One region of the Fictibacillus sp. 5RED26 genome, then DNA from elsewhere that is predicted to be linked to it. Evidence: riboswitches for the same ligand, from Rfam matches in the RefSeq annotation. Region 1 holds a riboswitch; the other holds the start of a gene.
What was found. A riboswitch is a leader RNA that binds a small molecule or an ion and turns the genes downstream of it on or off. The one in region 1 is predicted to bind cyclic di-GMP.

Region 1 (6,174 bases):
TCTCGATATTGAGATTTCGAATTGCTAAACTGCTCAAGAAGGGTTGAGGTGTGTACAAAAGGGCACACCGATGGGGTTACATAATAGCGGTAACTGCTCCATTGATATTCTAAGGGGTACATGACCAGGTCAGCAGAAACGGGATTCAAATGAATATAGCGACTCGTGTCTAACAGATGTGACCGATCTTCGATTAATTCTGCTCCGTATCGACCTTGAAACACATGGCCAGTCAGTTCGTATTTCTTGTTGAAATACATAGCGTACGTTTCATTTAATTCTTTCATGAAATCTCCAGGTGGTGATTTGCTGCACAAAATTTGTAAGTGAGTGTGGTTTGTCATGAGGCAATACGAGAAGAGCTCAACAGCATGCTTTTTAACACAATGACTTAAGATCTTTAAATAGCGGTGGAAATCTAAGTGGGAATAAAAAAGAGGTTCCCTGCGATTTCCGCGGGTAGTCACGTGATAAACAGCATCAGGATACCAAATGCGAGGGGATCTAGGAATGTTTTTCACCTCCTTTCAATCGTATTTACATTATACGTCTTGCAAGTGAATCTGGGAAATGGGGACTGACCCCAAAAAATTTATTTCCCCCGTTGTTTTCAAGCAAAACCTTTATATCAGTTTTGGAATGCAACCGGTTCGAAACTTCTCTTTTCAGGAAGTTATCTTTTTTAGCAGAATTCCCATAAAAAAATGTCGAATTCAATCCATTAAACGAACTATTTATCAAATTTCCCCGGAAATTATTCATGGGAAAGGGAATAGAGTTTTCCATTCTACATAAAATAACCCCGTATTTTTATTTAACGGAGGTATGTCATTTGAATCAGAACCAAAATCAACCTAACATGAATCCGCAAACAGGGAACAGCAATCCTGAATTCAACCATGTAAATATGCAGACCGGACAGGTACCTGCTCAATTAAACCATGGTGGGCATGAGATGTTTGATGTTCATGAGATGCTAAGCGGAATTGTTGGAACATTGAACTTATATACACTTTGTAAAGGACATGTTCAGGATCCTGAGCTCAAAACGATGCTCGACCGTCATTATCAACACATTACAAAAGAATATAACGCGTGTGTACAAGCTTTTCAGACAGGAAAAGACCCAGCAATGCGAACAGAATCATACAAGATGGCTCAAGATAATAATTTTGTATATGGTTTGAAACCTGCGCAACCCGTCAAACCTATTCAAAGCGTTACAGAATTTAACGATCAATCCGTTTCGACTTTAATTCTAGGAACTTTGAAATCGAATGCTTCTCTAAGAGGTATGGCTACACTTGAAGTTACAAACCCAGTGCTTAGACGCGTATTAGCAGATGGAATTCCGAACTGGATCGAGATGGCATACGAATTGTCTATCTGGCAGAATAAAAATCATTACTACCAAATTCCTCAACTGAACCAACAAGATATGACGAGTATGCTTGGTGCATACGCTCCGTCTACTCAAACACAGCCACCTCTTCAATAAATGACTTAAACGAGTACCGATAATGGTGCTCGTTTTTACTTTTACACATACTGAAACAGGGATATCATGAGAAGAAATAGAAAATTTTATAATCGTCGAAGGGCTCGACAACGAGAAATGAATTTGCCATAGTAATGAGTGGACTTATATTTTGTACTGAAACTCCAGGGGGTTAAGGATATGAAAAAGGGAACAGACTGGCGGTATCGTGTATCGAATAGAGAAGCCATCATGGGTACAGTGCTTGCCATTTTGAACTTTATTTGGTGGTATGCGTTTGCATACGGTCTAGGCGGACGTCCTATTAAAGAATACACATACATACTTGGCTTTCCATCATGGTTTTTTTATAGCTGTATCGTAGGATTTGTTGTTTTTACAATTTTAGTTTGGATTATGGTGAAGTTCTTCTTTAAAGAGGTTCCGTTTGAACTTGATGAAACGAACGAGAATGAGGAGGGAGATGTCCGATGAATTGGGATGTGATTCTTCCTTTAGTAATCTTTTTGATCTCAGTGTTCTTTGTAGGGATTTATACATCTCGGCACATTAGAAACGGATCGTCATTTTTACAAGATTACTTCTTAGCAGGCAGAGAACTTGGTGGATTTGTTCTTGCGATGACGATGGTAGCGACATACGGAAGTGCGTCGAGTTTTATCGGTGGACCTGGTGCAGCCTATCAATTAGGACTTGGTTGGGTGCTACTTGCTATGGCGCAGCTTGTGACAGGATACTTCACCCTTGCTGTGCTTGGTAAAAAGTTTGCTATCGTTGCACGAAAGATTAACGCAGTTACACTGATAGATTTTCTAAAAGCACGATATGAAAGCAAGTGGGTCGTTATTTTATCTGCAATAAGCATTGTGGTCTTCCTATTTTCTGCAATGGCCGCTCAATGGGTAGGCGGGGGACGGTTGATCGAATCGTTTACCGGAGTTTCCTATACGACAGCGCTTTTCATCTTCTCTGGCTCTGTCCTCGTGTATGTGATTGCCGGCGGCTTTCGTGCGGTTGTAATCACAGATGCAATACAAGGTGTCGTCATGGTAATCGGAACCGTCATCATATTGGCCGGTACGATTATCGCAGGTGGGGGTATCGAGAACATCATGAGCGAGTTGCGAGCGGAGAACCCGAATCTTATTTCGCCTTATGGTTCTGATCAATCGCTTACTCCTCTCTATGTATCATCGTTTTGGATCTTGGTTGGTGTTGGAGTCGTAGGATTGCCGCAAATATCGGTGAGAGCGATGAGCTACAGAAATGCAAAAGCGATGCATCGGGCGATGATCATCGGAACGTTTGTTGTGGGGTTCATCATGCTAGGTATGCATCTAGCTGGTGTATTCGGAAGAGTCGTGCTACCGGGAATTGAAGTGCCGGATAAAGTGATGCCGCTTTTAGCACTCGAAGTATTGCCAGGGTGGTTAGCCGGTATCGTGTTGGCAGCGCCTTTAGCTGCAGTCATGTCAACGGTGGACTCAGTGCTCTTACTCGTAAGTTCTGCAATTATTAAGGACGTGTATATTAATTACATCAAACCAGATGCTGAAGAGCAATTTGTAAAAAAATTGAGCTTTGGGATAACAGCGGTTGTTGGACTGAGCGTATTCGCAATGGCGATTAACCCGCCTGACTTGTTGATCTGGCTGAATCTGTTTGCCTTCGGAGGACTAGAAGCTGCCTTCATATGGCCAATCGTATTGGGGTTATATTGGAAAAGAGGAAATGCGAACGGAGCGATTGCCTCTCTGATCGTAGGGGTAGGATCCTATATGTTCCTACATCTTAACTATCCAAATCTTTGGGGCATGCACACAGTAGTGCTGCCAATCGTACTTTCCTTGATTGCCTACATTGTGGGAAGTTTCACAAAGGGGGTCAGACCCCAGACAAATACATTCTAGAAGACAATGTCCACACTCGGTGGACATTGTCTTCTTTCATTTCTCACCTTCAGCACCATCTTCTTTTCTACAATAAAATACTAAAAAAACAATTTATAGTAATATCTTACTAAATACCCATTTACAGAGAATGTGGCTGGTGGTAATTTTATATCAGAATATAATTAGATAAGTGTGGAGCTGTGAAGGTTATTCTGTATGTGGGCGCTTGGAATAACTGAAGCTAGTAGCGCAACCGACCGCTTTCTTTATTTGTTCTCTAGATAAAGGAAGGGGTATTTATTATGGAAATTTCACGCAAAGAAAAATTCAGTACGAAGAAAAAGACAACTAAGAAATGGCCGAAGATAGTTTTAGCGACTACGATTGCACTTGGTGTAGGTACTACATCTGCGTATGCAGCAAATCCAAATCTTGCAAACGACTTATATAATAAGATTATGGAATATACATACCAATCTGAGATCGAGAGTGAGTTAAACAAAGAGAAGAATGACTTGCTTAAGAATGTGAATGTAGCGATAAAAGGAATTGTTGCGGATGCCAAGAAGGATTTGGATTCTAACAAAGAAAAGATCATTCAAGACAAGAAAAAAGAACTAGAAACGCATTATAAACAAGAACTCGCAGAAATAACGAAAAGAAAGAACGAAGCAGTAAATAAAAAGACCGAGAACATGAGCACGGATGCGACACGTTCTTCCGAGCAAAAGAAAGCGGACATTTCTTCAGCCATTCAAAAAGAAATTCAAGAGTCTGATATAAATAAAAAATAATAACTTATTAAAAGAGCGGAATCTTCATTCTCCGCTCTTTTCCTTTTTCTGATATCCTAGAATATAGAAAATCTATGAACGGAGACAACACTATGAAAAAACTATTTCTAACACTTGGGATCCTCTTTGCTGTATACGCAACGGCCATGCTGCTTCAAACGACCAACATGGATATGGGTCTTGCGGTTTTCTTCTTGTTAGGTGCATTTTTCTTCATCCTTTTCTTCCGTTACAACACAGCTATGAAACTATTTAAAACGTACAAAAAAACGACGCTGACCGTCCTAATTACAACCATTCTATTTGCAGCAACGCTAGAAACTCTTATTCTTACATCTGCCAACACTGATCCTGAGAAGGTTTCCTCCAAGATAGATTCGATCCTCGTACTTGGTGGCGGAACGAAGAACAATCGACCAGGTGCTGTCCTAAAAGGTCGGCTAGATCAAGCTCTCGCGTACGCAAAGGAACATCCAAATGTTATCTTCATCGTAAGCGGTGGTCTTGGATTTGGTAAAACGACGAGCGAAGGATCTATCATGAAAAATTATCTCGTTGAGAATGGAATTGAAGCGGACACCATTCAGATTGAGGAAAAAGCTACGAGTACATACGAAAACTTATTATATACAAAGGAAATGATACAACCGAGCGACCAACTGCTTATAGTAACGAGTGACTTCCATCTTTTCCGAACAAAGATGATCGCAAAGCGTGTTGGCATTGAGGCAGAGGGACTAGGCTCACCGTTGAGAATTTCTTCTGTCCCACAAGCTCACGTTAGAGAGTATATGGCGATCATAAAAAGTTATTTTACTGACAGATAGAGGAGGGTGGCTTCCATGAACAAAAATAAGTATCATTGCTGCGCGACTTGTATAAATTTTAAACCTGAAAAAGCGAATCAAGGGATGCGCTATCACTGCGTGCGTTTAGGGTATGAGACGAAACCAGACTATCAGTTCAATTGTTGGGAGCCCAAACCTCACGTGGTGGAGCTCATGAATAAGAAAAAATAATTTTTGGAACAAATTAACACAAATGCCTTGCATTACAAGTTAGTGCCGCATATACTAATGGTATATCTTGTTATGCAAGACATTCTTTTTTTTATCTATAACTCTTGTAATACAAGATAGTGAAATGAGGTGTAGCACATGTCGAACACTCAAATGTTAAAAGGAATTCTCGACGGCTGCCTTTTAGCCATCATCAATGAAGGAGAAGTTTATGGCTATGAGTTAGCTGAAAAGCTTGAGACATACGGATTTCAACAGACGAGTGAGGGAACGATCTATCCACTATTAATACGAATGCAAAAAGAAGAACTTGTTACGACGACGCTAAAAAAATCAACGGCGGGGCCAAGGCGGAAGTATTATTCACTTACCTCAAAGGGCGAGGAAGAACTTCAAGCATTTATTAAAAGATGGAATCAACTTAGTCATTCGGTCGATCAAATTTTACAAAAGAGAGGAAGCGGAAAATGAATGCGTCCAAACATACGTTAACAGCTGAAAGTCAGGATTTTTTAGATAACCTAAGCCTTTACTTGTTTTCGAGTGGAAAAAAAGAGGAAGAGGTGAAAGAGATCGTAGAAGAGTTGGAAGATCACCTGATCGAAGCAGAAAAGCGCGGAAAATCAGTATCTCACATCATCGGCCATTCACCAAAAGCTTATATGGAGCAGCTTTCAGAAGAAATGTCTTTTGATTTCAAATGGCTCTCTTACTTGCCGATCATCGTTCTCGGTGTTTTCGCCTATGTTTTGCTTGGTGATTCGATAAGAGGAGGCGTGCAGTATACATTGCTTCAAGTGGTTGGTTATCCAGCGGTTTGTATCATACTCGTGCTTTTCTATTTAAGAATGTTCAAGTTCTTAGCGAGCACTAAGCTTTCTAAAACAAAGACCATCATCACCACATTGACCTTAGGAATCTTACCGATTTTGTTCTTTTTAGGTCTTATGTTTGCAAACGATGCCTATAAG
Region 2 (6,174 bases), 300 kb from region 1:
AAATTTGTTTTAAAAAGTCTTGTCCTTTTTTGTATGGTTTTCACTGCGGTTGCCTTCACTCATGCAGACGATGCATCTGCAGCAGCCTCAATCAACAAAACCTACTATGTAAAAGGTGATGTTGTTAACATTCGTTCTGGAACGGGAACAAATTATCCAACCGTTACACAAGTAAAATACGGAACAAAGCTACAAGCTTTCCAATACGCATATAACAGCAAAAAAGAAGTCTGGTACCACGTTACTTTGCCTAATGGGCAAAAGGGATGGATCGCAAGCTGGCTGATCACGTCAACCGCACCTGCTTTTACTCCTATTAACGCTCCACTTATATCTCAAATGCCTGAGCTTCCAAGGGGATGTGAGGTTACAAGTCTTGCGATGATGCTTCATCATGCAGGTAAAAAAGTGAGTAAGATGACTCTTGCTTATGAAGTGAAAGAAGATCCAACACCTTACCGTAAAGTCGATGGTAAAGTCTATTTCGGAAACCCTAACGTTGGTTTTGTAGGAAATATGTATACGTATAATAAGCCTGGTTACGGTGTGTATAACAAACCCGTTGAAAGCCTAGCTAGACAATACCTTGGAAGCCGTGTTGTAAATCTATCTGGTCAATCCTTTACAGAGGTCAAAAAACAACTCGATAAGAAAAAACCAGTGTGGGTCATAGCAAACTCATGGTTTACAAAGCTTCCTGAATCCCAATTTACATACTTCTACACACCACAAGGTAAGATTAAAGTGACGTACCGTGAGCATTCCGTCTTGGTAACAGGTTATAGCGGTGGATATGTTTATTTTAACGATCCACTTTCAAACCAAAAGAATAGAAAGCTTCGATTAAACAATTTCATTGCCGCTTGGGAACAGATGGGTAAACAAGCGATTAGTTATAACTAAACAAATATAGAAAAAAGCCAGCGTATCTTGCAACGCTGGCTTTTCTTTCATTAAGCTTAATATAGGAAGCAATCATTTTATTGGTTTCATGTTATCGTTGATGATTTAAAATACATCATACGATTTTTTATCATGATAATGTAAAAAGTTAAATTTTTCTGCGTAATTTTTGCTTTTACGTTCTAACTTTGTAGACACCGTCATAATTTGAGTTTTTCCCATTTGTTGTATCTTTTTCAACTTACTAATCTGATTCTGAGCCCACTCATCTGTTGAAACTTCATTGTAGTCAAAACCTTCCCACATGAAACCATCCATATACTTATGAGTATGTTGAATGGTTTCCATACCCCAATTCTGTACCATTAGGAGATTCGGAAATTTTCGATCACTCTTATCTAAAAAAGCAAGAAGTCCATCTAATTGCTTTTTATATATAGCAGCGTTATTCTCCAAATGTTCGTTGTCAATATTCCCAACGGTATCAAAGAAAACACCATTCATTCCTTTTGCATTAACTTGTCTTTCCATTTCATCCATTAAGACTTTATGATAGTGAACACTCGCTATATCCATTAGATAAGAATCCCATTGCTCATAATGAACTCTAGCACCACTTCTTTTGAAATAGTCACTATCAGCTAGAAGTTCCAATCTCTGTTTGTTCCACGTCGGTGTTTCCATAACACTAATATAACCAAGAACAATCGTGCCATTTTGTTGAAGATATTGAATCTGCTCTTTTGTGTATAACTGTGGTTCGATCACAACTAAATCGTAACTACTTAACTTCTTAAGAATACGATCTGTTGGTGCCGAATAATAAATCTTGTAATTTTTGACCTGTTGCAGAGTACTTTGTCCACTTTGAGCAGAACTGTGTTTAGGATGTAATGAAAAAAAACCAAAAGTAAAGATTGCCATGATTAATAACCACTTTTTCATAAAAAATTCCCCCGATTCATACGAGGGATGGGTTGGTTTCGCGGACTGGCAATCTTTATTCTATTGTTAGAATCGAAGACCCATATCTTTGCGTCCTTGGTTTTCACCAAGTTTGCCCATCACCACAGTATTAAATTAATTATTTCCATTTTATAGGTTTTGAATTCAAAAAACAATAGTGAATATCTATTTTTTAGAAAAATTGGAAATAAATCTTTCTAAAGAATTTTGATAATATTTAGGATCTCTTTTTGTGAAAATATGAAAATCAGCTTCGCCTACATATGATATTAATCGAAGGCCACCATATGTAAAAGAAAGCGAAGCCCCCACAGCTATTCCTACTCCATACCAATCAAAACCAAGCGGGAGCAACAATAGAGTTAGTACAAAAGTTATGATGAAAAATATGAAAGTAGTTATACAAGCTCCTCTTCGATCATCGAAGTATAGATGAAGAAGTGATAGTGTTAAAACAAGACTAATTGAAAAGACAGCTACTAGTGTAATCGGCATTAATTCAAAGAAATCAGCACTCCACTCGAACCACGTAACAAACCGAGGCAGCAATAAGAGGACAAGTAGAGTAAATAACCCTTGCGTTCTGATAAGACGAATCACTTCTTCTTTTAAGACTCTAATCATCACTTTCTTACTTTCTTGTATTTGATCTAAACTTCCACCTTCATTCACAAAGCCGTAAAACGTCCAATATTTTTTATAAAACCTTGTTTCTATAGAAACTATAAATGTCATCATCGTAGGAATAATAGTCAAGAAGGACCAAAATAGAGCTGTATCATAATCAGGGTGATAACGAAATGTATGCAGTACATTCACCGATCCCTCACCAAACCAAATAATCCAGTTACTGACCCAAAGCCCTAAACTATAAAAGACTCCTGTTAATAGTAAGTCAGGGTATTTATAGGTATACCTCACAAATCCCCATTGATTATGTAAGGGACGGTCTGGAAAACTGATAAATAGATGGTATAAAAGCCAAAGAAGTGTAACGAGCATCCCGAATGTAAAAATACCTAGCATAAGGGCGGCTCCTTTTATAACGGGAAGAGAACGTACAAGGTCTCCTATTGGCAACACCCAAAAGACAACTACTGTTATTAGTCCCCCGAAAAAAAAGGCGTACACAATATTCATATATTCCTTTGTCGCTGTGCTATATAAAAATAGTACCCAAATGAGGTTCATAACTAGAAATAATAATAAGACTAGCCAGTCGTACCAAAATGGTATGGGAGTTAGTAAAGCAAATGGAAGCCATAAAATAAGAGCTAAACCACATGTCACTTTTGCCAATCCAACACTTGTTGCAGCAACATCTTCAATTTTCCCAGTATAGAATAGGTCTGCTATGTATCTTGTTACCACGAGCTGAAGTGAAAAATAAATCACTTGTGAAAAAATAAAGGTGTATGAGATCGAAACGACAAACAATTCCCTCGTACGAAGATCTATATTATAATAATTCATTCCCCACTGAAGAAAAGTTAGAACAGCAATGGTGATCAACCACGGTCCTGAGGTTAGGAGGATGGTAAAACCATATGCCTTCGCTCGGCTAGAAAAGTAATCCTCTTGAAACATTTTTTGAAGTTGAAATCCTATTCCTGCCATTGTATTCCTAAACCTACTTCCTTATAAAGAGAACGATATCTCTCAATGACTTCACTTAGCTGGTACCTATGCTTGACTCGATTTAATCCATTTCGCCCATGAAGCTCAATTAAAGATGGTTCTTCCACATACTTTTCTATACTTTCTGCCACTTGTCTTGGATTTACTGGAGGAACGACAAAGCCTGCTGGTCCGAATAAATCAATATCACCACCTGTAATCAGTTCTTCACAATCTCCAACATTCGTACTGACAAAAGGAATACCGGCAGATAAACCTTCTAAAATGGCTAAAGGCTGCCCTTCTGAAATACTTGTTAACAATAATACATCCAGTTCAACTAACTTTGATTGCACATTGATCTTACCCGTAAATGTTATAGAGTCCTTTAAACCTAGCTCATTTACTAAGTTTACGCACTCTTGCACATACTCCTTGTCTTCATCTAATGGCCCAAAAATGTATAAATCAAATAGGATATTTCGTTTTCGCAACATATCGGCTGCGTATATCATTGTTATAATATCTTTAATAGGAACGACTCTGACGATGGCCCCTATCTGAATAGGAGTTTCATTAGAAAAGTTCTTTCTCTGTAATGAAGAATCTGAAAGTGTTACCCCGTTTGCAATTACCAGTTGCTTGGATTTAGGCGCTCCCAAACGCTCTTGAATCTTTGAATTTTTTTGAAATAGCGTAATTAGTTGTTCAGCTCGATCATAGGCAAGTTGACTTAAAAAATAAAAAAATTGAATCCATCTGTTTTTATAGATCATTGGAATCCAATCTGATTTTAATATCTCCTCCTCTCGTTCTCGAGAGTAAATCCCATGCTCGGTAACAAGTAACGGTATATCTTGTTGTGCGGAAAGATAAGCTCCTAATACACCTGCATAACCAGTAGACGCAGCGTGCACAATGTCATATTCATCAAAGTCACTTTGGAGTAGATGAATAATAGGTTCATATTTATTACGAATCATCCAAAAGTAATCAATGAAAGAGCTTTGGAGCTTTTCTTCTTTATAACAAACCTGAACAATTTCCCAAAATTCACGGCTTCTAAAGAACCCCGATGGATTGCCGATGATACTTGTATCCCCTAAGAAACGCATGGCTTTCCCGGATGTATCTTTCGACAAAAAGAAGGATAGTAAGACGTCTCTATTTTCATCACTCAAATTAGGATAGATTGGGTTTTCTTCCTTTACTTCCAACTTGTAAACCTCAACTGATTTTCCGTTAGCAGGAAGTTTGTATTTCCAATCCTCTTTCGTTATGGCAGAACCACTTGGCATAATAGAGATGATGGTGAAATCAAACTCAGGCATTTCACTAATTAGAGTATGGATCCACGAAGAAACTCCTCCGCTAACAAAAGGATAACTTCCCTCGGCAATGATGGCTATCTTCACCTATGACTCACCTCTCTTAATAGGAACTATCGTTTTGCCCTTGAAAGTTTCAATCGTATAAAGCCCATTAAATCCTTTAATACCAGACACTTTATACCCATCAAAAGCACCTGTTTTCAACGTTTCATTGTCGTTTAGACGAATTAGAAATACACTTGGTGAAACTAGATTTTTGCCATAAAGAATAATCTTGTTTTCTTGGTAATCTATCTTCATTTCGGACTTACTATAAGCTGTGTACAGCTTTTTTGCTTCTTGAGCAGTAACACCTTTTAAAAACGGATAGGTTTCATAAATCTTATTCAAATGTCGATCCAGTTCAACATTTAAATCTGGCCATCTGTATCCTTTGTTTCGATAAGGATCCAACAAATCATCAGGATGAATGAAATGTGAAAAGATTCCGGCATTAGCTAGTGCGTCAGCATATGAAAACCGTTCATACAGATCAGGAGCGTATCCACTGGAAACACGAGGTAAGTTAAAATAACCTGCGTTGTCGTCGTAGCCAAATTCTTGGATAAACGAACCTTGTTCAGTGCCGCCTAGGTATAAAGAAGAAATCGTATTAATAGAAGGTGCGCTTCTCTTCAATGCTTTTAGTCCAGTTGTATTTATTACATTTGATGGTGGTACATAAGTTTTAATCTTATATTTTGGAAATAAGTGCTCATGCATTTTCATAACTTGGGTTGTAGCGTTTTCCATTTGTTCTTGATTAACCCATGGGATATATCCATAGTCTTTAGCTATCGGTTCGTTCTTTGTCACAAGAGATTGATGATTATATCCATGTAAACTTAACTCGTCTCCATTTTGAAGAGCATCTCGACCGTAAAATAAAAATTTCGCTTGATTTTGTTTGATTAACTGTTCGGTATTCATTCTCTGATCGGAGCGATATGTTCCAATAAAAGCATGTGTGTACTTTAAACGATATTTATTTTGTAAATCCTTCATATCCGGCCACCAAATGGTCTTAAAAAAAGAACCAACACTTGTATTGAATGTCGGGGTGATATTCTCATGATCACCGTCAGGAAATGGAGCAGGGAAATCATCAATAAAAAAGACACTCATTTCAAGTCGCCCAGAAACAAACCTGGGTGGCAGTAAGGAAAGAGATTGTAACAACAGACCTCTTGCGCCTTTTCCTTGAAGCATGGTTCCGTTCCAATACGCAACTTTCCCTTTTCCGTAGGAATGATACCAAAGTATAGGTGTTCCTTGGCTTTTTACATAAACTTCACTGTCATTCTGTAGGGTAAGATCA

Region 2: another riboswitch for cyclic di-GMP. It lies ahead of IHV10_RS10520 (endo alpha-1,4 polygalactosaminidase); the one in region 1 lies ahead of IHV10_RS09090 (hypothetical protein).

Annotation. Positions count from the first base shown of each region.
Region 1 is NZ_JACZDU010000002.1:158,731-164,904, forward strand. It holds gene IHV10_RS09070 (transposase) at 1-521, opposite strand, end outside; gene IHV10_RS09075 (spore coat protein) at 860-1,498, shown strand; gene IHV10_RS09080 (YhdT family protein) at 1,679-1,972, shown strand; gene panF (sodium/pantothenate symporter) at 1,969-3,408, shown strand; cyclic di-GMP riboswitch class II at 3,576-3,658, shown strand; gene IHV10_RS09090 (hypothetical protein) at 3,693-4,184, shown strand; gene IHV10_RS09095 (YdcF family protein) at 4,277-5,011, shown strand; gene IHV10_RS09100 (hypothetical protein) at 5,027-5,203, shown strand; gene IHV10_RS09105 (PadR family transcriptional regulator) at 5,342-5,674, shown strand; gene IHV10_RS09110 (HAAS domain-containing protein) at 5,671-6,174, shown strand, end outside.
Region 2 is NZ_JACZDU010000002.1:453,820-459,993, reverse strand. It holds gene IHV10_RS10525 (C39 family peptidase) at 1-903, shown strand, start outside; gene IHV10_RS10520 (endo alpha-1,4 polygalactosaminidase) at 1,009-1,848, opposite strand; cyclic di-GMP riboswitch class I at 1,885-1,975, opposite strand; gene pelG (exopolysaccharide Pel transporter PelG) at 2,035-3,486, opposite strand; gene pelF (GT4 family glycosyltransferase PelF) at 3,474-4,901, opposite strand; gene IHV10_RS10505 (DUF2194 domain-containing protein) at 4,902-6,174, opposite strand, start outside.